3 regions of the Aerococcus urinae genome follow, and region 1 is predicted to be linked to each of the others. Evidence: predicted binding sites of a transcription regulator. Region 1 holds the regulator's gene; each other region holds the start of a gene.
What was found. Region 1 encodes Rex, which represses fermentation and respiration genes when NADH is low (regulators of the CRP and FNR family bind a similar motif). Its sites were predicted from a motif close to TTGTGAANTANTTCACAA; they were not measured.
Positions count from the first base shown of each region.

Region 1 (8,113 bases):
TGCAATATATTCTGCATGCAAGTCACGTGGCAAGACCTGGGTCGAAATCTCTTGGGCACGAATCCCTAAATGTTCACAAACATAGGCTTCCACTTGGGTGGGAACATTAGCAAAAGTCCCCACTGCACCAGAAATTTTTCCCGCTTCGACGCCCTTAGCCGCATGTTCAAAACGCTCACGATGACGCTTAAATTCACTATACCAACGGGCCACTTTTAAACCAAAAGTTGTTGGCTCAGCATGGACCCCATGAGTCCGTCCCATGCAGAGGGTATTTTTATATTTGAGAGCTTGTTTTTTAAGAATCGCTAAGAAATCATCTAAGTCTTGGCGGAGGAGGTCATTGACTTGCTTTAATTGGTAGCCATAGGCCGTATCCACTACATCAGTAGAAGTTAGCCCATAATGAACCCATTTCTTCTCTTCACCCAAAGACTCTGAGACACAGCGGGTAAAAGCCACCACATCATGCTTGGTTTCAGCTTCAATGGCTAAAATACGGTCGACATCAAAGCTGGCCTTTTGACGAATAGCCTGGGCATCTTCTTTAGGAATCTCCCCTAATTCAGCCCAAGCTTCAACAGCTAAAATTTCAACTTCCAACCACGATTGATATTTGTTCTCATCCGACCACAATTGTCTCATTTCTTTACGGGTATAGCGATTAATCATCAGCTTTGACTCCTTTTCTGACAGTTAGACTGTCTTGCTCTTTATCGCACTCTGTTAGTTGAGTTCGGAAGGGTGAGGGGATGTCCTTTCAGAAAAGTTGAACGATCAGCAAGCTGATCTTATCATCTTTTCCTCCAAGGAATCTCCCTCCCTGATCCTTCCTCACATCCTTACCAAACATGCTCCAAGCGCAGAGCAAGCGTCCATTTCAGAAAATGGCGACAAATTCTCTCTGAGAATTTTTACGCCTTTTTCTTCCAATGGTCTTGCTCTTTAGTGCGCTTGTCGCACTCTGTAAAAACGTGCTCCAGATGCAGATCGATCTCCACTTCACTAAAGTGCAAGAAATTCTTTTCAAGAATTTTTGCTCTTTAGCTCCAGTTGCTATAGCTGTTCGAAGCGTAGCGAGTTACAGATATAGTATGCGTAGCTCTATCGATCTTTGGTGCATCCGTCGCACTCTGTACTTTATAAATGTATGCTATTTTTTTAGGGCAGGCAAGGACTTTTTTTATGATTAAAAAGGTCATGGCCTAAAAAAAGGTTTTCTTCAAAAAAAATTGCGGTATAATATTTTGGGTGTTAAGCCACAAGCTAACATGATGAAGACATTATTAAGATCGAATAGATAAAGGAGAAGTCATATGCCATCAGTTGTTGTTGTAGGTACTCAATGGGGCGACGAAGGGAAAGGGAAAATCACCGATTACCTCAGTAGCCAAGCCGATATTATTGCCCGTTACCAAGGCGGAGATAATGCTGGCCACACTATCCAATTCAACCAGCAAACTTTTAAGCTCCACCTCGTTCCCTCAGGAATTTTTTCAGAAGATAAGCTGAGTGTGATCGGAAATGGCGTGGTTGTTAACCCTAAATCTTTACTTGAAGAATTGGCCTATTTGCGCCAAGCAGGAATCTCTTGTGAAAACCTCCGCATCTCTGAACGGGCCCAAGTGATCTTGCCCTACCATCAACTGATCGACCGCTTGGATGAAGAACGTAAAGGCGACAATAAGATCGGTACTACCCAAAAGGGGATTGGCCCTGCCTATATGGATAAGATTGCCCGTAATGGCATCCGGATGGCTGACCTCATTGACCCTGAAACTTTCGCGGAAAGGTTATCTGTACAAATTCAAGTCAAGAACGAACTCCTAACCAAGGTATATGACCAAGAACCATTAGACTACGACACCATCTACCAAGAATATCTGGCATATGGCCAAGAATTGAAAAAATATGTCACGGATACTTCATTATTGATGAATGACGTCTATGACCAAGGGAAAAATATTCTTTTTGAAGGGGCTCAAGGGGTCTTACTGGATATTGATCACGGGACCTATCCCTTCGTAACTTCCTCTAACCCCATTGCCGGTGGTGCTACAGTCGGTTGTGGGATTGGCCCAAGCAAAATCAATACGGTTATCGGAGTGATGAAGGCCTATACCTCTCGGGTAGGTGACGGTCCCTTCCCAACTGAATTGCATGATGCTATTGGGGACCGCATCCGTGAAGTTGGCCATGAATATGGTACCACTACTGGACGCCCCCGCCGGGTAGGTTGGTTCGACGGGGTAGTGACTGCCCATGCTCGCCGGGTTTCTGGTTTAACCAAGCTTTCCTTGAACTGTTTAGACGTCTTAACTGGCCTGGATGAAATCAAGGTCTGTGTGGGTTACCAAACACCTAATGGCCAAGTATCCAAATCCTACCCCGCTAACTTGCGCTACCTGGCTCAATGCCAACCCATCTATGAAAGTTTACCTGGCTGGGAAGAAGACATTACTGGCTGCCAAGACTTTGACCAACTCCCTGAAAATGCTAAGACCTATGTTCGTCGCATCAGTGAAATCGTGGGGGCTCCTATTGCCACGGTATCCGTTGGGCCTGATCGGACTCAAACCTTAATCTTAGATAATATTTGGTAAAGAAGTATAAAGAGAAAAAGTAAGCTCTGACTAAGGAAATTTTCCCTTGCTGAGCTTACTTTTTTAATAAAAAGAGCTTGGGACAACCCAAGCTCTTTAAAGTCTTTATTCTATTCAGCATTTTTATTAATACATGCCTGGTGCGCCTGCTCCTGCAGCTGCATCATTTCCTGCATTTTCTTCTGGATGGTCAGCAACTACTGCTTCAGTCGTTAAAATCAAACCAGCTACTGAGCCTGCATTTTGTAAAGCAGAACGTGAAACCTTGGTTGGGTCAACCACACCATCAGAAATCATGTCTACCCATTCACCGCTAGCAGCGTTGTAACCAACACCTTGGTCTTTATCATGAATGTGTTCTACAATGACAGAACCTTCTAGCCCAGCATTTTCAGCAATTTGACGTAGTGGGGTTTCGAGGGCACGAACCACGATGTCTGCACCAGTTTGTTCGTCACCTTCTAAGGAGTCAACGACTTCTTTCACCTTGTCTTGGATATTCATGAAGGCAGTCCCACCACCAGCGACGATACCTTCTTCAACCGCAGCACGAGTAGCGTTTAAAGCATCTTCGATACGTAATTTACGTTCTTTTTGTTCGGATTCGGTGGCTGCACCTACACGAACAACAGCAACTCCGCCAGCTAATTTAGCCAGACGTTCTTGTAATTTTTCGCGGTCATAGTCAGAAGTAGTTTCTTCAATTTGTTTTCTGATATGAGCCACACGTTGTTCCAATTGTTCCTTGTTACCCTTACCTTCAACAATGGTGGTATCGTCTTTAGTAATGGTTACGCGGGCAGCTTGACCTAATTGATCAATGCTGGTGTCTTTCAATTCAAGACCTAAGTCTTCAGTAATGACTGTCCCACCAGTAAGAACAGCTAAGTCTTCTAATTGTTCTTTACGACGGTCACCAAAGCCTGGAGCCTTCACAGCTACTACATTGAAAGTCCCACGAATCTTGTTCAAGACTAAGGTAGGAAGAGCTTCCCCTTCAACATCGTCAGCCACTAATAATAAAGATTTACCTTGTTGTACGATTTGTTCTAATAATGGAAGGATATCTTGGATATTAGAAATCTTCTTATCAGTGAGGAGGATGTAAGGATCATCGAGAACAGCTTCCATCTTGTCATTGTCGGTTACAAAGTATTGGGAGAGGTAACCACGGTCAAATTGCATCCCTTCAACAACGTCTAGGGCAGTGTCCATTGATTGTGATTCTTCAATGGTAATGACACCATCTTGTCCTACTTTTTCCATAGCGTCAGCAATTAATTGACCGACTTCTTGGTCGCCGGAAGAAATTGCCGCAACGTTAGCAATGGATTCTTTAGCATTCACTGGAACAGAAATTTCTTTCAAAGCTTCTACTGCCTTGCGGATAGCTTGATCCATCCCACGACGAATGCCCACAGGATTTGCCCCTGCTGTCACGTTTTTGAAACCTTCATGGACGAGGGCTTGAGTTAGGATGGTAGCAGTAGTGGTACCGTCACCAGCAACATCATTGGTCTTAGAAGCGACTTCAGAAACTAATTTAGCTCCCATATTTTCAAAGTGATCTTCTAATTCAACGTCTTTAGCAATGGTCACCCCATCATTGGTGATTAATGGAGAGCCATAGCTACGTTCTAAGACAACGTTACGTCCCTTAGGTCCTAAGGTCACTTTCACGGTATTAGCTAATTTATCAATACCTTCTACTAAAGATTGTCTTGCATCACTTGAATATTTAATATCTTTGGCCATTCTATCTATCTCCTATTCTAAATCTAAGCATGATCGAGAATTCAATTATTTTTTATGTTGATTGTCGAAGTTCAGTCAATGATTATTCAACTACAGCAGTTAAATCTTTTTCTTTAATGATGAGGTAATCTTCCCCTTCATAGCGGATTTCGCTTACTGCATATTTTTCAAAAATAACTTGGTCGCCCACTTTAACTTGAGGGGTGTAGTCATCAGTAGCATCAGCAACAGCTACCACTTGACCTACTTGAGGTTTTTCTTTAGCAGCAGATGGTAAAACGATGCCAGAAGCAGTTTTTTCTTCCTCTTCTTGGACTTGAATAATCACACGTTCATTTAACGGCTTTAACATTTAAAATATCCCTCCAAATTTAACATACTAATTAATAACCTAATTAATAACACTTTTAATGATTTGTTAGCACTCATCATCTCCGACTGCTAACTTACACTATTTATAGTAAAACATTTCCAGATATAAATCAAGTAATTCGTTGACTTTTTTTGACCTTTTTTCTTTTTATCACTTTAAAAGTATAAAATATCATTTAAAAAGTATATGACATTAAAGTTAGGAAATTGAGTTAGATTAAACTCTTTATTCTTTGATTTTTACTATTGATGACAAGAAAAAAAGCCCTCAATTAAGAGGACTTTATCACTGACAAAAGTTAGACCTAATCTTCAAGTTAGGTCCTGCTAACTTTTGCTAGTTCGACGAATTTTTCTTTTTATTGTTACCATTGCGATTACCGATATAGTAAATCAGGGTTTGCAGCTCATTGGCTAAATCGACGTTTTGGACATGAATATCTTCAGGAACATCTAAAACCACCGGAGTAAAGTTCAAGATGCCTTGTATACCGGCTTCACCTAATTCACTCACGGTATCTTGGGCGACTTTTTCCGGAACAGTCATAATAGCAATCAGAATTTCCATTTCTTGAATCCGTTCCTTTAATTCACTCATTGGGTAAACCGGTACCCCACTATGGACGGTTCCTACAATCTCAGGATTAATATCAAAGGCCGCCCCAATCCGGATATTATTGGTTCGTTTAAAGTTATAATTTAATAAGGCGTTCCCTAAATTACCGACCCCGATTAAAGCCACTGTGGTGAGGCGGTCTTGGTAGAGTTGGCGACTAAAGAAGTCCAATAGAGCTTCAACATCATAACCATAACCACGCTTCCCTAGGGCACCAAAATGTGAGAAATCCCGACGAATAGTGGCACTATCCACTTTGATCGCGTCACTGAGTTCACTGGAAGAAATCCGTGTCTTACCCATGTTCTTAAAATTATGCAAGTAACGGTAATAAAGCGGTAACCGCCTAGCCGTTGCACGTGGAATTTCCTTCATGTTTCCACTCCTTTTCACAAGATATCAAATACATTTTATCACCTAAATCATAAAATGAAAAGAACTTTGTGAAAAATCACATAAATCTTTTCGGCTAATTTTTATTAATTTTAAAACTTTGTGAATAACCCCGACCTTTTCTAAGGGAAAGTTCACAAAGTCAAAAAATATCTGCCGATAAAATATGATACACTAGTGAAGACAATAATAAACGATTTAGGAGGAAAGGATCCAATGATTGTACTACAAGGATCAAAACTCATGCGACGTTTTGGCTCCGATATTCTTTTCCAAGATGTCCAAATGACCATCCAAGATAATAGTCGTACTGCCTTAGTCGGGCGAAACGGTACCGGTAAATCCACCCTACTTAAAATGTTAGCGGGCATTGAAGAACCTGACCAAGGGCAAGTCACCCGGGCCAAGGGCAAGACCATTGCCTACATGGACCAACATGCCGCCATTGAAAACAGTCAACGGACAATTTATGAAGAAATGCGGTCGGTTTTTAAAGAATCCATCGCCCTCATCCACCATGCTGAGCAAGCCGCTCAAGACTTGGCCGATGCCCATGATGAAGCATCCTACCAAGAGGCCCTCAAACGCTATGACCAATTACAAGAAGAAGTCAACCAAAGTAATGCCTATGGGTATGATTCCGAGATTCGCATGGTCCTCCACGGCTTTCAATTTCCTGAGTCAGATTACGACAAACCCATCAACCAATTATCTGGTGGTCAACGGACTCGGCTAGCCCTGGCCAAGGTCCTCCTCGAAAAACGCGATATTCTTATCCTCGACGAACCCACCAACCACTTAGACATTGAAACCCTGACATGGCTTGAAGACTACTTGCCTTCTTATCCTGGAGCCCTATTAATTGTTAGCCACGACCGTTATTTCCTAGACCATGTCACCAACGAGACCTATGAAATGACCGGACACAGTATGGAATATTATAAGGGGAATTATTCCTTCTACCTCAAAGAAAAGGCTGTTCGCCTCGAAAGCTGGCAAAAGGCCTATGATAAGCAACAAAAGAAAATTGCCAAGTTAGAAGACTATGTAGCGCGTAACCTGGTCCGAGCTTCGACCACCAAGATGGCCCAGAGTCGGCGTAAGCAACTCGAAAAGATGCCCAAAATTGAAAAGCCTAAACAGGACGAAAAAAGTCCCCATATTCAATTTCTAACGGACAAAGCCAGTGGTAACGTGGTCCTTACCGCCGACCACTTAGGCATTGGTTACGATGATCACTTACTTTCCTATCCGATTGAGATGGATATTAGAAAGCAACAAGCTATTGCAGTGGTGGGACCCAACGGCGTGGGTAAATCTACCCTCTTAAAAACCATTATCCAAGAAATTCCCGCCATCAAAGGGGAAATTCACTATGGGGCAAATGTGACCATTGGCTACTATGACCAAGAATTAGCCAAACTCCACAGCAATAAGGATGTCCTCCACGAACTTTGGGATGACCATCCGACCATTAACGAGGAAAACATTCGTACCATCCTGGGGTCTTTCCTCTTTTCCGGACAAGACGTGGAAAAATCGGTAGCTATGTTGAGCGGAGGAGAGAAGGCCCGGCTTGCCCTAGCCAAACTCTCCTTTAACCATGATAATTTCTTAGTCCTTGACGAACCGACCAACCACTTGGATATTGATTCTAAGGAAATTCTCGAAAATGCCCTGATTGCCTATGATGGAACCTTGCTCTTTGTTAGCCACGACCGCTACTTTATTAATCGGATTGCTACCCAAGTGCTTGAAATCAGTCCAGAGGGTTCCACCCTCTACCTGGGCGATTATGATTATTATCTCAATAAAAAAGCCGAGCAGGAAGCGCGGCTAGAAGAAGAAAACAAAGAAAATCAAGCCAGTCTTACTGAAGAAAAGTCAGCACCCAGCCAGTCCGCCCAAGCCTATCAAAATCGTAAGGAACGCCAAAAGGAAGAAAGAAAACTCCAACGACAAAGCAAAAAAATTGAAGCAAGTATTGAAGGCTTAGATGAAGAAATAGCAGAGATCCAGGAAAAAATGACTGATCCTGATATTTTACAAAATTACTATGAATTAAACCAACTCGACCAATCTCTTAAAGACACACAAGCCCAACAGGAAGAGCTCTTTAAGGAATGGGAACTTGTGCAAAGTCAGTTGGAAAATTTTAACCAATAGACATAAAAAAGGTATGCCCACACCAGGACTCAAGACTAGTCCGTCTGTTAGCATACCTTTTCTTTTTAAGCTTCTAGCCATTCGGTATGAATGACTTCAATGGGATACCAGCTTTCAATTTTTTCGAGATAGTTCAGCAGGCGCTGCCGGCTCTTGCTGTATGAATTAGAAACTAGGCCAAAAGCGACCACCGCTTGGTTGACTAGGT
Region 1 covers NZ_CP014161.1:193,978-202,090, reverse strand. Annotated here, with positions in the region: gene purB (adenylosuccinate lyase) at 1-672, opposite strand, end outside; gene AWM73_RS00920 (adenylosuccinate synthase) at 1,317-2,603, shown strand; gene groL (chaperonin GroEL) at 2,730-4,358, opposite strand; gene AWM73_RS00910 (co-chaperone GroES) at 4,441-4,710, opposite strand; gene AWM73_RS00905 (redox-sensing transcriptional repressor Rex) at 5,068-5,721, opposite strand; gene AWM73_RS00900 (ABC-F family ATP-binding cassette domain-containing protein) at 5,956-7,905, shown strand; gene AWM73_RS00895 (DUF503 domain-containing protein) at 7,971-8,113, opposite strand, start outside.

Region 2 (8,113 bases), 350 kb from region 1:
TGATGATCGTTCGTGATCCGGACTTACGGGCGAAGATCCAAGCCTTTTACGACAAGTTACACTTGAATAACCCGGGCTCGCCAGCAGGCTACCTGGCCTTAGAAGCGGCTTACCGTCACGGGGAAGATTGGCTGGAGACCATTAAGGAAATCATTTACCAAAACTACCAAAACTTGCGAAAGACCCTCAAGGAAGCCTTACCTGAAGTGAAGATCGCTGACTTACAAGCCACTTACTTAATGTGGATTGACCTAGGCGCCTATGTGCCAAGTAAGGACCTCAAGCATGTGGTTCAAGATAAGGCCAGACTAGCGGTCAACTACGGGCAAACTTACTGGCCCACCAAAGCCAACGATACCCATATCCGCATTAACCTGGGGACCGATCCGGCCTTAATTGAGCAAGCTGGCAAGAACTTGGTTCAAGCCATTAAAGACTATCAAGCTGAACATTAAGCAATATTTATCGACAAATGAATAAAAGATAAAAGGGCAAGGCACTTGCCTTTTTATGTGAGATAAAGTAACATAATCATGACAGAAACTACTCAGTCAAATAAAGAAAGTGGGGTTTTAGACATGGCAGAGAAACAATTACGGCGGTCACGGGCGGTCTTTCCGATTGGGACAGTGATGAAGTTAACCGATCTCACCGCGCGTCAAATTCGTTATTATGAGGAGCAAAAGTTAATTGCCCCCCACCGCACCGATACCAATCGGCGGATGTATTCCTTGAATGATGTGGACCGTTTACTGGATATTAAGGATTACCTTGATGATGGCTATAGTATCCAGATGATTTATAAAATTTATAATGAACCCAAAGATGTGACCCATGAAAGTAAGCAATTAACTGAGGATGATGTCCGTCGTATTCTTTATAATGAGTTTCTCGCCGCCGGAGGCTTTGATAACGTTCCGGGAGAGAAACCGCGCTTTTAAGACATACCAGGGTTTTATGCAGCAGCCTGTCCAATGAGGGATGGGTTGCTTTTTGTTTTTGTGGGGATAGTTGCCTTTATTGCAAACTAAGAAAAGTGATTTGCTTTTTGTTGAAAAACGAGTAATATATAATAAAAACCAATGAGTTAATAAGAAATAATAATTAATGAGGTGAGACCATGCGTACCCAAGATTTAATTTATTTTCTCCACCTATGTGACAGTAAGAGCTTTACCACAACTGCAGAAGAAATGGACGTTTCACAACCTACTGTTTCTCAAGCGCTTAAGCGGCTAGAGGAGGAGTTTAAGACATCCTTCTTTTTACGCAAGCGGGGGAATAATATCATGAAGTTAACAGAAAGTGGTGAACTCTTCCGCCACCAAGCAAAAAAAATACTGGACATTGTTGCTGAAAGTAAAGAGCTAATTGTCCAAAGTGAAAATCAGGAAGTAAAATTAGGAGTGCCTCCTATCATTGGCGCTACCTTGTTGCCGATTTTTCTTCCTGAACTGGTTAAATTCTCGGAGAATATTAATATCATCGAAAAAGATGGGTCGCGGACGATTTACCAACTTTTACGTAAGGGAGAAGTTGATATGGCTCTGGTGGGCTTTTCCAAACCTTTTGTCGCAGATAATTCGCCTCTGAAGGCCGGACTTATCGTTCAAGATTCTTTTGATGTTTTTGTTAGTGCCAATCATCCCTTAGCGGAGAAAAAAGAAATTATTTTATCTGATCTCAGCGATCAAACTTTTGTGTCTCTGGGAACGGGCTATGTGCAAAATAAGGTTTTTCTCAAGTGGGCTAAGAAAAATGGCATTGAAGATAGTAATATTTTTTATACCAATGAAGTAGCAACTGCCAAATCATTCGTTAAAGCCAATGTTGGGGCTATGATGCTAGTGGATATGGCAACTTCTGCTAATGACGGCTTAGTGAAACTACAAATTAAAGACGTGACCATGCCTGATTTTTATATTTACTTGCTGGCTCGTCAGTCAGCTACTGGTTGCTTACAGGACAAGGTGTACCAAAAGATAGCAGATATCGCTAAAAAGGAATTTCCTAAAAAACTCTACCATGACTAAACATTGCTAGTCTCCTTAAGCAGATGAAGGGGAAGGGAATCATAAAGTGATTTACTCAGCTGACTTCCGGGTAGATTTTGGTCATTTTTAAGCCATTGGGTAATGGTATAGGTTATTGCTGAAGCGGTATAGCGGGAAACAAAGTTGATATCCGTATTTTGAAAGGGTGGCTTAGTCTGCTTTGAAAATGCCTGCTTAAACCAGTTATAAATAAAGTGATAGAGATAGTTATAGAAATCGTTTGTGTTACTTACGGTAAGGATGAGTTGATAATAATCAGATTTTTGCTCTAAAGTTTTTATGACGCTATCAATAAAGGGGCTGACTTGGTCGATGGTCTGGGGCTTGTCTTTTTTATAATCCACTAAGAAAACTTGGTTCATCACATCATATTTATCTAAAAAATTGCGGTAAAAGGTCGAGCGGCTGGTGCCGCTTTTTTTAATGATTTGATCCACACTGATATCAGGAGACCTGCTTTCGACGACTAAATCATAATAAGCTGTAATAATTTTATCTTTTGCTAATGGCACGGTTAGTCCTCCTTCATACCGAATATAATCCTCCTACTTTATATTCAATTATAAATAAAAATTATAACTAAATCAAAATAATTTTGTGAAACACTTCTCATGAAATGTGTCTTTAAAAGTTTCTGTTTTCTGTTTTAATAGACTTGTAAAGAGTTTGAAAGGCCTTTCAAAAAGCAAATAAATTCTTTTGTTTAGTAACGATTCGATTTATTTGATAAAAATTTATTATTAGTTGATTTAATTAATTTATAAGTAGCTGTTGAAGTTTTGGATTAAATAAGAAAGTAGGAAAAACTCATGACTGAAGAATTTCGTATTGAACATGACTCAATGGGGGAAATTAAGGTACCAGCCGATCATTATTGGGGAGCGGTTACGCAAAGAAGTAAGCAAAATTTCTTAATTGGGACAGAGCTTATGCCAGAAATGGTCTTAAGACCTTTGATTAATATCAAAAAAGCAGAAGCTCAAGCCAATCGTGACATTGATAACCTAGACGCTAAAAAGGCAGAATATATTGTCAAAGCGGCTGATAAAGCCTTAGCCTTAGAAGATATTCATAGTGAGTTTCCACTACGAGTATGGCAAACAGGGTCAGGAACTCAAACCAATATGAACGCCAACGAAGTCTTAGCTAATATCGGTAATGAACTGGCAGGAGAAAAATTACTCCACCCTAACGATGACGTTAACAAGGGCCAAAGTTCTAATGATGTTTTCCCAGCTGCTATGCAAATTGGCTTCTATGAAGGAATTCATAGTGACGTTATTCCAGCCGTAGATCGCTTCATCGAAACTTTACAAAAGTTAGAAGATAAATATAAAGACAAAATTAAAGTTGGCCGTACTCACTTACAAGATGCTACCCCAGTAACCTTTGGCCAAGAAGTAAGTGGTTGGAAGACCATGATGATTAAAGATAAACAAATGATTGAAGAGGCTTCCGCCCATCTGCTAGAACTCCCTCTAGGGGGCACCGCAACAGGAACAGGCTTGAACTGTCCTGAAGGCTTAGATGTCAAAGCTTGTCAATACTTAGCGGATAACTATGGTCACGACTATACAGCAGCAGAAAATAAATTCTACGGCATGACCTCCAAGGGGCAAATTTCTCAAGCCCATGCGGCATTAAGAACCCTAGCAGAAGATATGCTTAAAGTAGCCAATGATGTTCGCTTCTTAGCCAGCGGTCCACGTTGCGGTATTGGCGAATTAATTATTCCATCTAATGAGCCTGGGTCTTCCATTATGCCTGGTAAGGTCAACCCAACCCAAGCAGAAGCCATGACCATGGTATCTACCCAAGTGATGGGGAACGACCAAGTCATTGCTATTGCTGCTTCACAAGGTTACTTTGAATTAAATACCTACATGCCATTAATTATTAATAACTGTGCTCAAAGTGTCAGTCTCTTAGGATCAGCAATTGATTCCTTTAACCACATGTGTGTGGCAGGGATTGAAGTTGACCATGAAAAGATGGACCACTATTTAGAAATTTCACTAATGAATGTGACTAAGTTGTCACCAGTGATTGGCTATGAAAAAGCTGCTGAAATCGCTAAACATGCCCACAAGAATAAACAAAGTCTTAAAGAAGCTTCACATGATTTAGGTTACTTGGATGATGAAGAATTCGATAAGATTATGCGCTTTGAAGATATGGTATAGGGCTTTAATTGCTTAAAAGGTTAAACGGCACCCATCGCCGTTTAACCTATTTCTCTTAAAGGAAGTGTTAAAATGACTGAGAAACAAAGCTCACTGGCGCAACTTGATTATAAAAAAATTGCTATCCCTATTCTTATTGGCCTGTTACTTTGGTTCCTTCCTATAAAACCAGATGCTCTTTCAGACCAAGCCTGGCATTTATTTGCTATTTTTGTAGGAACGATTGTTGGATGTATCTTACAACCTTTACCTATTGGAGCAGTATCCTTATTAGGTTTAACCACGATTTTTCTAACCAAGACCTTAAAGGCAGATGTTGCCCTATCTGGTTTTACCTCATCAACGGTTTGGCTGATCGTGATGGCTTTCTTCCTATCCCGTGGTTTTATTAAAACGGGTTTAGGTAATCGGATTGCCTATCACTTTGTCAAACGCTTTGGGAAGAGTACTTTAGGCTTAATGTATTCTTTACTGGGTGTTGATTTAATTGTAGCTCCTGCGACACCAAGTAACACGGCTCGGGCTGGTGGGATTATGTTCCCCATTGTCCGTTCTCTAGCAGAAACTTTTCAGTCTTATCCTAACGAACCTTCACGTAAGCGAATGGGTTCCTACTTAATTTATACCCTATGGCAAGGAAATATCGTGACCTCAGCTATGTTCCTTACCGCAGTGGCTTCTAACCCATTAGCTCAAGAATTAGCTAATGGTGCCGGGATCGAAGTCACTTGGGTGAAGTACTTTATTGCTACCCTAGTCCCTGGCTTGATTGCCTTACTAGTTATTCCTTGGATCATCTTTAAGATCTATCCACCAGAAATTAAAGAAACCCCTGACGCACCGGCATGGGCAGAGAAGCAATTATCTGAGATTGGTGCCATGACTGCTGCTGAAAAATGGATGCTAGGTATTTTTGCTGGGGCCCTAGTGATGTGGGTTTTAGCAGGAACCATTAATGTCAGTGCGACAACCACCGCTTTTCTGGCTGTAGCTGCTTTAATCCTATCAGGCGTGTTGACTTGGAATGACATAAAAAAAGAAAGTGGCGCTTGGGATACCTTAGTGTGGTTTGGAATTTTAGTGATGATGGCAACTCAATTGAACGAAACTGGATTTATTCCTTGGTTAAGTGATAATATTGCTCAAGCAGTAGGCGGCTTACCTTGGATTGTTACGATCATTGTTCTTTGTCTAGCTAACCACTATCTCCATTACCTATTTGCAAGTACCACTGCTCATGTGAGTGCAGTCTACTTAGCCTTCCTGACCGTTGCTGTAGCGGCTGGCGTACCACCAATGTTTGCAGCGATTATGCTCATCTGGGCAAGTAATACCATGTCTTCAACGACTCACTATGCCAATGGACCTTCACCAATCTTATCTGGGTCAGGCTACGTTACCCAACAAGAATGGTGGAAGAATAGTGCGATTATCTCCTTAGCTTATTTCGTCATATTCTTTGGTATCGGTGCGGGTTGGCTATTCTTAATCGGCATGGTTTAATAATATGAGTTATGAGATAAAAAATAACAACTAGATAAGCTCTATCCAGATTTAGAAAGGAAGAGATTTATGGCAGACATAAAAGATGCTTACGATGTAATTGTTATCGGTTCCGGGGGTGCGGGGATGACGGCTGCCATTACCGCCCATGACCTGGGGCTCGAGACTATTATCTTTGAAAAAACGGACAAAATCGGTGGGAATACCAATAAGGCTTCCAGTGGGATGAATGCTAGTGAAACTAGCTATCAAAAGGCGGCTGGCGTGGACGATAAGAAGGAAGATTTCTTTGAAGAGACCCTCAAAGGGGGACACGGGACTAATCACCAAGACCTGCTCCATTATTTTGTTGATCATTCGGACCAAGCCATTGATTGGTTGGCTGATTTAGAGATTGTGTTGGATAATTTGACCATTACTGGTGGCATGTCCAAGCCTCGGACCCACCGCCCTCATGATGGTTCAGCGGTAGGCGGTTACCTGGTCAAAGGATTGAAAGCCAATGTGGACAAGCGGGAGATTTCTGTTATTACCCAGGCGGATGTCCAAGAAATTTTACTTGACCAAGGCCAAGTTGGCGGGGTTAAGGTTGAAATCGACGATCAAGTCCGTGAGATCAAGAGTCAAGCAGTCATTATTGCCTCTGGTGGTTTTGGAGCCAATGCTAAACTGGTTGAAGCAGCTCGTCCGGAACTTGCCGGTTATGTGACCACTTCTGGACCGGGGATTACCGGAGACGGAATCCTCATGGCTCAAGATCTTGGCGCTGGAACGGTTGATATGGACCAAATCCAAGTCCACCCGACTGTTCACCAAGAGGAAGGGATTTTGATCGGCGAAGCGGTCCGCGGCGAAGGAGCCATCTTGGTTGACGGTCAAGGCCAACGTTTTACCAATGAATTGGGGACTCGAGATGTGGTTTCCCAGGCTATTACCGATCTCCCTGACCACAAGGCGCGTTTGATCTTTGACCAGGGCGTACGTGACCGGGCTAAGGCGATTGAATTCTACGCTGCCAAGGGTTATGTGACTGAGGGAGACGATTTAACTGAATTAGCTGAAAAGATCGCTTTGCCAGCAGAAAAACTCGTTCAAACTGTGGCAGACTATAACCAAGGTATCGCTGAAGAAAAAGACGAGTTCGGGCGCACAACCGGTTTACATGCTCTTGATCAAGCCCCTTACTATGCCATTGAAATTGCCCCTGGCGTTCACTACACCATGGGCGGCTTAAGCATTGACCAAGACGGTCGGGTCCTTAAGACAGATGGCAGTGGCTACATTCCAGGACTCTACGCCTGCGGGGAAGTCGTGGGTGGCTTGCACGGGTCTAACCGGATCGGTGGCAATTCCATTGCTGAAATCATTGTCTTTGGTCGCTTAGCTGGTCAAAGGGCGGCTGAAGCGGTGAAAGATAAAGCCTGAGTTAGATGTAATATCCATTAAAATTACAAGATAGAAAACACCAAAAGTTGTATTCTTAATCGGCTTTTGGTGTTTTTTAATTAATAATAAATTTATTTTAATTGGACATAATATAATGAAAGCGTTATACTCCTTGTGAGAGTAAATGATTATCTCTAAAGCTTCGCTTACCCATCTATTTAGAATTAATCATTTACTTATTTTTGTTTATTAGGAGGATTATGATGTCTGAAATTTTAATTTGCCCATCAATGATGTGTGCAAAATTTGGTAATTTGCATGATGAGGTTAAAGAACTCGATGAGGCAGGTGCCGATGTTTTCCATATGGATATCATGGATGGTCAATTTGTGCCCAATTTTGCCATGGGAATTCAAGATTATGAATATATTCGCTCGGTTACTGATAAGAAGATGGATGCCCATCTCATGATTATGAATCCAGGGAATTATATCGATTTATTTGCTGACCTAGGAGCTAATATCATATATATTCACCCGGAAGCCGACCTGCATCCTACGCGTACGCTAGCTAAAATAAAAGATCGCGGAATATTGGCAGGGATTGCTATTAATCCAGGAACATCGGTTGAATCTGTTAAAGAATTACTGTATTTAGCTGATGTTGTCATGGTAATGAGTGTTAATCCTGGTTTTGCAGGGCAAAAGTACCTACCTTTTATTGATAATAAAATCCATGAATTAGTAGATTTAAAAGCGAATTATCAATTTAAATTATCTATTGATGGTGCAATCTCTGAAGAACGGATTAAAACTTTAAGCAAAGTGGGTGTTGATGCATTTATTTTAGGAACTTCTGCATTGTTTGGCAAAGACGCTAGTTATAAAGAACTCATTCAAAAATATAAAAGTTTTAAATAGTTAAATCTTCTAACTTATTAATTAATCGTCTTTTTTATTGTGAATATTATCACTAAAATATGAATGAT
Region 2 covers NZ_CP014161.1:1,823,131-1,831,243, reverse strand. Annotated here, with positions in the region: gene AWM73_RS08400 (MalY/PatB family protein) at 1-455, shown strand, start outside; gene AWM73_RS08395 (MerR family transcriptional regulator) at 579-941, shown strand; gene AWM73_RS08390 (LysR family transcriptional regulator) at 1,121-2,032, shown strand; gene AWM73_RS08385 (TetR/AcrR family transcriptional regulator) at 2,029-2,565, opposite strand; gene AWM73_RS08380 (class II fumarate hydratase) at 2,863-4,236, shown strand; gene AWM73_RS08375 (anion permease) at 4,309-5,739, shown strand; gene AWM73_RS08370 (flavocytochrome c) at 5,809-7,164, shown strand; gene rpe (ribulose-phosphate 3-epimerase) at 7,389-8,045, shown strand.
Region 2: a site for Rex is predicted at 2,649-2,666, ahead of AWM73_RS08380 (class II fumarate hydratase). Genes of this name have one in related genera too.

Region 3 (8,113 bases), 440 kb from region 1:
GCGGGAAGACATCGACTTTATCCGCCGGGTCTTAGAAGAGTTTGGCATCGATCCCGACAAGGGCCATATCATTAACGGCCATACCCCCATTAAGGCCAAGGACGGAGAAAATGCTATTAAGGCAGAGGGCAAGATGATTGTGATCGACGGCGGTTTTGCCCGGGCCTACCAAAAAACGACCGGACTGGGGGGCTTTACCCTGCTCTATAACTCCTATGGCATGCAGCTGGTCGCCCACCATCCCTTCCATGGTAAAGAAGACGCTATTAAATACGAAACCGATATCGAATCCACCCGCCGCGTGGTCGACAAGGAGTTGGAACGGATCTCAGTCAGAGAAACGGATATCGGTAAGCAGCTCACTTGCCAGGTCCAAGCCCTCAAAGCCCTGATTGAAGCCTACCAAGCTGGGCTGATTGGGGAGGAAGTGCATTAGGCGAGTGTCATTACTTCATGACTAGGAGGTCATTCATTTGGAAGTTCAAGTTAGACAAGTTGGGAATTCATTAGTTCTTCCCCTACCTAACAACGATAAGCTTAGCGTGGGAATGAAATTTTCGGTTGCATGTCACAATAGTGGCGCCATTGTCTACACCCCAGTCAAAGAGAACCTCTTTGAAAACCCAGCTATCTTAAAATATGCTGACGACTATAGACAAAATGAACTTTTACTAGAAGAGGATATCGAATAAAATTTTTTGCGACAAGAAAAGGACTAGGTGTCAATTCCTAGTCCTTTTTAATGTGTACAGTTTATGCAGAATGTGTTTTAATCACACTCTATCCAAACCTGCTCCAGTCACAGGACGAACGTCCATTTCAAAAACTGCCAACGCTCAGGCTAGTTGAGTTCGTACGCCAGCCTTGAAGTTGCTTCAGAAAATTCAAGTCTTTGACGGCGTTCTCACATCCTTATAGCTGAGCTTATGACAGTTTTCTCCAATTGCTATAGCTGTTCGAAGCGTTAGCGAGTTACAGATATAGTATGCGTAGCGTTTTCGTCCTCTAGTGTGACTGTCGCACTCTTAGATACTTGGCATGTTTTTCAGAGCTTCGCGAGCTTCTTCGACGATGGAGTCGATGATTTCTTTGACAGGGCGAATTTCGGTGATGTTGCCGGCTACTTGACCGATGGTTACGATCCCGTTTTCGGTGTCGCCTTTGGTGATAGCGGTTAGTAACATTTGAAGGTTGGATTTTTCGAATTCATCACGGGTAGAGCCGTTGTCGATTTCTTCTTGGAGTTTAGCGACCATGTCATTTTGGATTAAACGCACAGGGGCGCCGATGGAACGACCGACAACAACAGTATCGGTTAAACCACAGTTAACGATGGCTTCCTTGTAACCTTGAGCGATTGGAGCTTCTTCACTGGCGCAGAAGACGGTCCCTAATTGCACCCCTTCACCACCTAAAGCAAAGGCTGCAGCTAAACCATGACCGTCAGAAATCCCACCAGCAATGATCACTGGAATGTCAACGGCTGCGATAACTGCACGGGCTAAAGGCATGGTGGTCACTTCACCCACGTGGCCACCCGCTTCGGTCCCTTCACAGACCACGGCATCGGCACCAGCGTCTTCCATTTTCTTGGCTTGACGGGCATTAGCGACAACAGGAACGACTTTGATGCCCGCTTCATGTAAAGGTGCGATTAATGGCGCAGCATTCCCAGCACCGGTCGTTACCACTTTAATGCCTTCGTCAATAATCACTTCCATGATTTCTTCGGTGTTGTGAGACATTAACATTAAGTTAACAGCAAAGGTTTTGTCAGTAATTTCGCGGACAGTTTTAATTTGTTCACGTAACCAGTCCCCTTTACGGCCAGCGGTAGCAATCACTCCTAAACCGCCTGCTTCAGAAACAGCGCCAGCTAAGGGCGCTTCAGCGACCCCTGCCATGGAACCTTGGAAAATCGGATAGTCAATATTTAATAATTCACAAACTCGGTTCATGCAATCTCTCCTTTTTAAGATTTTTAGTCAACAATTTTATACTGTAAAAGAAATAGTTCTAACAATTCTATTATGTGCTTATATTCACAACATGTAAAATAGTAAGTTTAGAGTTCTGGGATAACTATATTGTTATGGAAGAGATATAAGAACGCCCACTGCGATCGATGACAATAATTCCCCCCTGATTTAAAAGCGAATGAGCACAAGGTTCGCAATCCTAGCTTAGTCATGCTAGGATAAAAATGTAGTCGTAAAAAGACAAGCTGTCCGTCAGTGGCACTCGATTAATCACACTGACGCAGAAAGACCAATAAGGAGGAAACAAACTTATGGCAAAAATTGCAAGTATTATGACCGACCTCTTCGAAGATTCTGAATACACCTCACCAAAAGAAGCGCTCGAAGCGGCAGGTCATCAAGTGGTTCCTGTCGGTTTAGAAAAAGGCGCTACTGTCACTGGTAAAAGTGATGGCACCGAAGTCGAAATTGAAGTTGGAATTGACAACGCTAAGGGCGAAGACTTCGACGCTTTACTGATCCCTGGTGGTTATTCTCCCGATAAGATCCGTAAGTATGAAGACGTTCTAAACTTCGTGCGTCACTTCGCTTACAAGCATAAACCCATCTTCACCATCTGCCACGGCCCACAACTCTTAGTCAACGCCGATGTCCTCCACGGTAAAGACATCACTGCGGTGGCCCAAGTTGCCGTTGACGTGAAGAATGCCGGGGCTAATTACTTTGATGAAGAAGTGGTGATCGACTCCTCTGGTATCATTTCCAGCCGGACCCCAGATGACCTTCCTGCCTTCAACAAAGCCATTGTTGACGCTTTAAAATAGAATAAAAAATAACCAGCGCCTGCCACAGCTTATTTGAGCTTGGGGGCGCTGGTTTTGGTTTGAATTTTCATTCAAATTTATCAATAAGTAAAAGTCCACTCATAAACAAAGATGAGTGGACTTTTTGAATTCTCTTAGTGAATCGTTACTTTGGTACCAATGGTAATTTCTGGAAGTGCTTTTTCTTCCACATAGATAGTTCCAGCCAAATCAGCATCGCTTGAATTGTCGAAACGAACAGAAATGTGGCCTAAGTCAGTAAGGTTCTTCTCTACGACGCTACCAACAGCAGTGATTTTATAGTCTTGGTCATCAAAGGAGATGGTTTGCCCTGCTTCAATAGTTCCTTGGATAGGATTAACGTCGATATTATAGCAATAATCAGCTAAGTCAGCAGGGGCGTCTTCTCCAAAGAGGATGATCATGTTTTCACTTTTAAATAATTCAGCATCGGCACCAATATTTTTTACTTCTGTTTGATAAATAGTCATCGTAGATTTCCTTTCTGTACTTTTGTTTTTATGAGCGCATTTCTTCTTTGATTAGCTATAGAGACCAATACTTGCTAACCATGCCACTAAGACACGGGGCACACCGTTTAGGAAACGGGAATAAAGGATAGCAGGCACGCCGACTTCAACAGTTTCAGAGGAAGCTTCTGCTAAACCTAAACCAACCGGAATGAAGTCACAACCGTTTTGGGTATTGATGGCAAAGAGAGCAGGTAGAGCCAATTGTGGTGGAATATTTCCCTTACCAATTTCTACCCCGATTAGGGTCCCAACAATCTGGCTAATAACTGCGCCAGGCCCGAGTAATGGGGATAAGAATGGGAGGGAGCAGACAAAACCAATAACCACTAAACCAATTCCATTCCCAGCTAGTGGGGTTAGGGCCCGGGCGATCCAGTCACCAACCCCTGAGCCTTGGATAAGTCCAATGAGTAAGGAAACAAAGGCCATGAAAGGAATCACGGTATGTAACATGGTTTCAATCGCTTCCCGGGCGGATTGGTTGAAGACGGCAACAATTTTACCAGCGCCCATCCCGATTTTAGCGATAAAACTAGGATTTTCAGTTTGTTCGGTAATCTTCTTAGAGGTGTCGTAACCAGCCTTTTCACTACTGTCTTCAGCTTGGTCATCTGCTTGGCTAGCCGCTACCGTACTTACTGGTTCTTGGCTACCATCTGCCAGGCCAATTTGGTTAACGCCAACATTAGAAACATAGATATCTTCGGTAATATATTGGGCTAAGGGACCAGACTTCCCAGTAGCGATAATATTAACGGTAGGAATCCCCTTCTTAGGATAGATCCCGCAACGGAGGGTCCCTCCACAGTCAATAATCGCTAAGGCAATTTCTTCATCAGGGATGGAGGTTTTAAAACCGTTCACCGCCTCCATACCGGAAAGTTCTTCAATACGATCCACAATAGCTGGGCGCTCACCGCCACCCACCACATAAATGAATTTGTGTTTTTCTTCGGTTGGGGTAATGACTAGGGGGCCACCAAAGCCGCCTGACCCTTTTACAATTTTTATGCTTTTGTATTCACTCATGATAATTCTCCTTAATCAATGTTCCCGTCAACGGTTTTTGAAAGGGTAATTCCTTGTTGTTTACATACCCGCGCGGTGATAAAGTCTGTGACCCAACCACCAACAAAGTTCATCACTAACCCCACTAAGAGGTAGCGAATGGCCAGTTCCATTTGGTTAAGGCCTAAAGCTTCAATCCCTTGGGCGATCCCTAACCAAACGAATAATTCACCTGGGTTAATATGAGGGAAGACCCCGTTGGAGGTATGGCAGAATTGCATTTGTGCGGCAATATAACCGGGTTTATAGAATTCAGGCAGGAAACGTCCCATGGTCATTGACATGGGGTTCCCTAACATAAAGGCAGACACAAAGGGTAGGATCATGTAACGGGTAAAGACATTCTTAGAAGCCACCCGGGCTAAGCTGGTTACCCGTTCTTCCCCTAAGAGATTAATAATAGCGTTCATGGCAACCATTAACATTAATACCAGGGGAACAATGGATCCCATCCAGGCAATGAAGTTATCGGCACCGGTTTGGAAGAGGTTCATGAACCCTTCCGCAAATTTAACAATATATTCCATTTTTTATCCACGTCCTTTAACTTTATTTGACAGTGTGTATTTCATCTGTGTGGCAAAATTGCCTAATTGTTTGAAGGTGGATTGCGGTTTTTCTTCCTTATAGTCACCGATTTCCACCCGAATGTAGACTTCGCGGGCGTCTTCCATGGCAATTTGGGTTAATTTATTTTCTTTCTGTACCAGGGGATGCTTGCGATCGATCAAATAGAGATCTTGACCAATATATTGGGGGAGGCGCTTGAATTTCGCTAATACCGTGACTCCCTGCATCTTATAGGCATCAAGGATTCTAGCTTGGTCATTGACAGCAAACATCACGATAGTACCTTGGCGAAGCTTGCCAGACCGTCTCCCGATGGCGACTTTGCCTTGTTTACGCAGGTCTTGATAAACTTGGTTAAAGTGTTTGATTTGCAGGAAACCAAGAAAGGCTTGGCCCAAGTAGGCCAGTAAGGCCATCCCACCAAATACGATCATAAAGCTCACAATGCGTCATCTCCTTGTAAAATATCTTGAATCTCTTCCAAAGAATGCGTAGTTTTTAATAAGGCCTTTAAGTCTTGGTTATTGGCCACCGCAAAAATCGCTTCATAGATATTAATCAGTAACTCATCCATGACTTGGTTGGTCTGACTGGGAATTCCTAAGAGAAAGACCAGGTCAATGGGTCGGCCCTTTTCTTTGATATCAGCTTCAACTTGCCCGATGAATAGGATGATTTGATCAAAATCTTCAACCACCGTATGGGGCATAGCTATTCCTTGGTCAAAAACTTTATCACTAATGGCTTCCCGGTCAAAAATCGCTTGTTGAAATTCAGCCGAAACTCCGGTCTCTTCAATGACTTTGTCCGTCATGACTTGGAGCAAATCTTCGTAACTTTCCCCTTGGTCTAAAGTAAGAAAGTCCAAGTAAACCAACTGGGAAAAGAGAGGATTATGCCGTTGGACACTATTCCATTGCGACCGGATATAAGACTCATCGAATAAATTATCCAGTTGAATAATAGGCCGTTTGATCCTGGTCTTGTCTAAAGGAATAGTAGTGAAGATGGCAAAGTATTGACTAGGGTCTTCCTGGTTAAATTCCCCTTCTGAGAAAGTGGATAACTCTAAACTGGTCCCTAAGATGCGCTGAATCTGCAGCTTAATCAAACGGGCTGTGCCCTTACCGGTGTGACAAACGATAGCAATTTTTTGACTTTTCAAACTCACTTGTCGGCTAATAACCAACTCGAAATAAAGACTGAGATAAGACAGCTCAATGCCTGGTACCTCACGGTCTAAGACTTCTTCTAAGACCTGGCCAGTAATCTCTGCCAGAGTGAAGGATAGTGGGTATTGTTTTTGGACCTCATGGAAAAAGAGATCCTCACTATTAACCCGGAATAACAAGCGACGAATAAGAAAAATTAAATGATTACGCATAGCTTGGTATAACTTTTCCTGGTCAAATTCAATGGCTAAGTCACGTTGAATGGCTTGGAGGACTTCTTGGTAAACATGGTCAACAAAGGCTGAGTTAAAGCTCTCCGGTACAATGTCTTCCTTATTGTAAATATTAAACGGATAGGCCAGGTACTGGTATTCATAATGACTTAGGGTGAGGTTGAAATAATCTTCAATTTCAGCAATAAAGACTTCATAGTCCTCTTGTCCTTGTAAGAAGTTCTGGTAGTGAAGTATCTCACTCGTCAAACCGTGCCCTTGACGGACACGGAGTAGAGTGACATAAACAACTTTTAAGAGTAAATCTTTGGTGAAATTGGTCATATTAAAATTAGGGGCCAAATTCAACAAATGCGTCTTATCTTTGATAGTGAATTGATCTTCCTTGAAGTAAGAAAGAACGATATTGACATAGGCCGTGCGGATATCGAGCTCATCCCCTTCCAGAGTCAAACCCTTATTGGGGGTGCCCACAATGGTGAGGTGATAATCCGTTAACTCTTGACGAAGGTGACTGATATCATTATTCACCGTCCCGCGACTAACCGTGGTCACTTCAGTAAGGTCATCGATAATCACAGCCTCTTGGTCTTCAATCAGCTGTTTAAGAATATAGGCTTGCCGTTTATTGGAAGAATTAAAGTCAGTATCTTGGCGAAATTTTCCTGCTAGAATTTTCTTGAAAGCAGCAAAATCTTTAATGGTCAAGTGATAGACCTTGTCTTCTAAAGTAATGCTGGCAATGCCTCCCAGCTCCTGGTTGAGGAGTTGGATATTCTTTTTGAGGGTTTGGCGACTTGTCTTCAGCCCCGCTTCAAACTCCGCTTGTGAAATCTTGGGGTGCATATATAAATTATTTAAAATTTCATACCAACGATCAACAAGTGCCATAACACCACTCCTTAACTAGCCTCTTGTCTTGCCTCCCGCAACGTTGATGGTTACTCCGGTAATATAGGAAGAATGGTTAGATACTAAGTAAGCGACCACATCGGCCACTTCACTTAATTTACCGCTGCGGCCTAAAGGAATTGTGGTGGTCTTTGAATACCCGGCACGTAAATCATCGACCGTAATGCCACGGGTATAAGATAGGGATTCTTCATAAGCTAGGGTTCTTAGACCAGTTTCTTCTAAAATCCCAGGAGCCACACCAACCACACGCACATTGTGTTTGCCTAATTCCTTAGACCAAGAGCGGGTAAATGAGTAAACAGCTGCTTTTGTTGCTGCGTAAGGGCTTTGACCTTCGGAACCTTCTAGTCCTGATTCAGAACCCATATTGATGATTACGCCTTCGCCTTTATCTACTAAGATCCGACCCACCGCTTGGGCAACCAAGAAGACACCTTTTTGATTGATTGCTACCATTTTATCAAATGTTGCGTCATCCAGTTCATATTTTCCGTTAGGGTCTTTAGGATCCACTAATAAACGAGGTACGTTAATCCCAGCATTATTGACCACAGCATCCACAGTCCCAAAGTGGTCCACCACTTTTTGAACACTGGCTTCCACATTTTCTCGTGAAGAGACGTCGGTTTTCACAAAGAGTAAGTTATCATGTTCGACATGGTTGTCAGAAATATCAAAGTTGGCTACCTTACAGCCATCATTTAATAGTTCTTCCACTACGGCAGCCCCAATTCCTGAAGATGCCCCTGTAACAATAACTACCTTACCTTCAATACCTAACCAATTTTCCATAATCGATTCACCTCTCTAAATTTTTTG
Region 3 covers NZ_CP014161.1:1,727,479-1,735,591, forward strand. Annotated here, with positions in the region: gene AWM73_RS07850 (fructose-bisphosphatase class III) at 1-436, shown strand, start outside; gene AWM73_RS07855 (hypothetical protein) at 474-692, shown strand; gene AWM73_RS07860 (NAD(P)H-dependent flavin oxidoreductase) at 1,026-1,958, opposite strand; gene AWM73_RS07865 (type 1 glutamine amidotransferase domain-containing protein) at 2,291-2,803, shown strand; gene AWM73_RS07870 (PTS glucitol/sorbitol transporter subunit IIA) at 2,938-3,294, opposite strand; gene srlE (PTS glucitol/sorbitol transporter subunit IIB) at 3,346-4,365, opposite strand; gene srlA (PTS glucitol/sorbitol transporter subunit IIC) at 4,377-4,931, opposite strand; gene AWM73_RS07885 (transcriptional regulator GutM) at 4,935-5,417, opposite strand; gene AWM73_RS07890 (BglG family transcription antiterminator) at 5,414-7,270, opposite strand; gene AWM73_RS07895 (SDR family oxidoreductase) at 7,286-8,086, opposite strand.
Region 3: a site for Rex is predicted at 2,031-2,048, ahead of AWM73_RS07860 (NAD(P)H-dependent flavin oxidoreductase). Genes of this name have one in related genera too.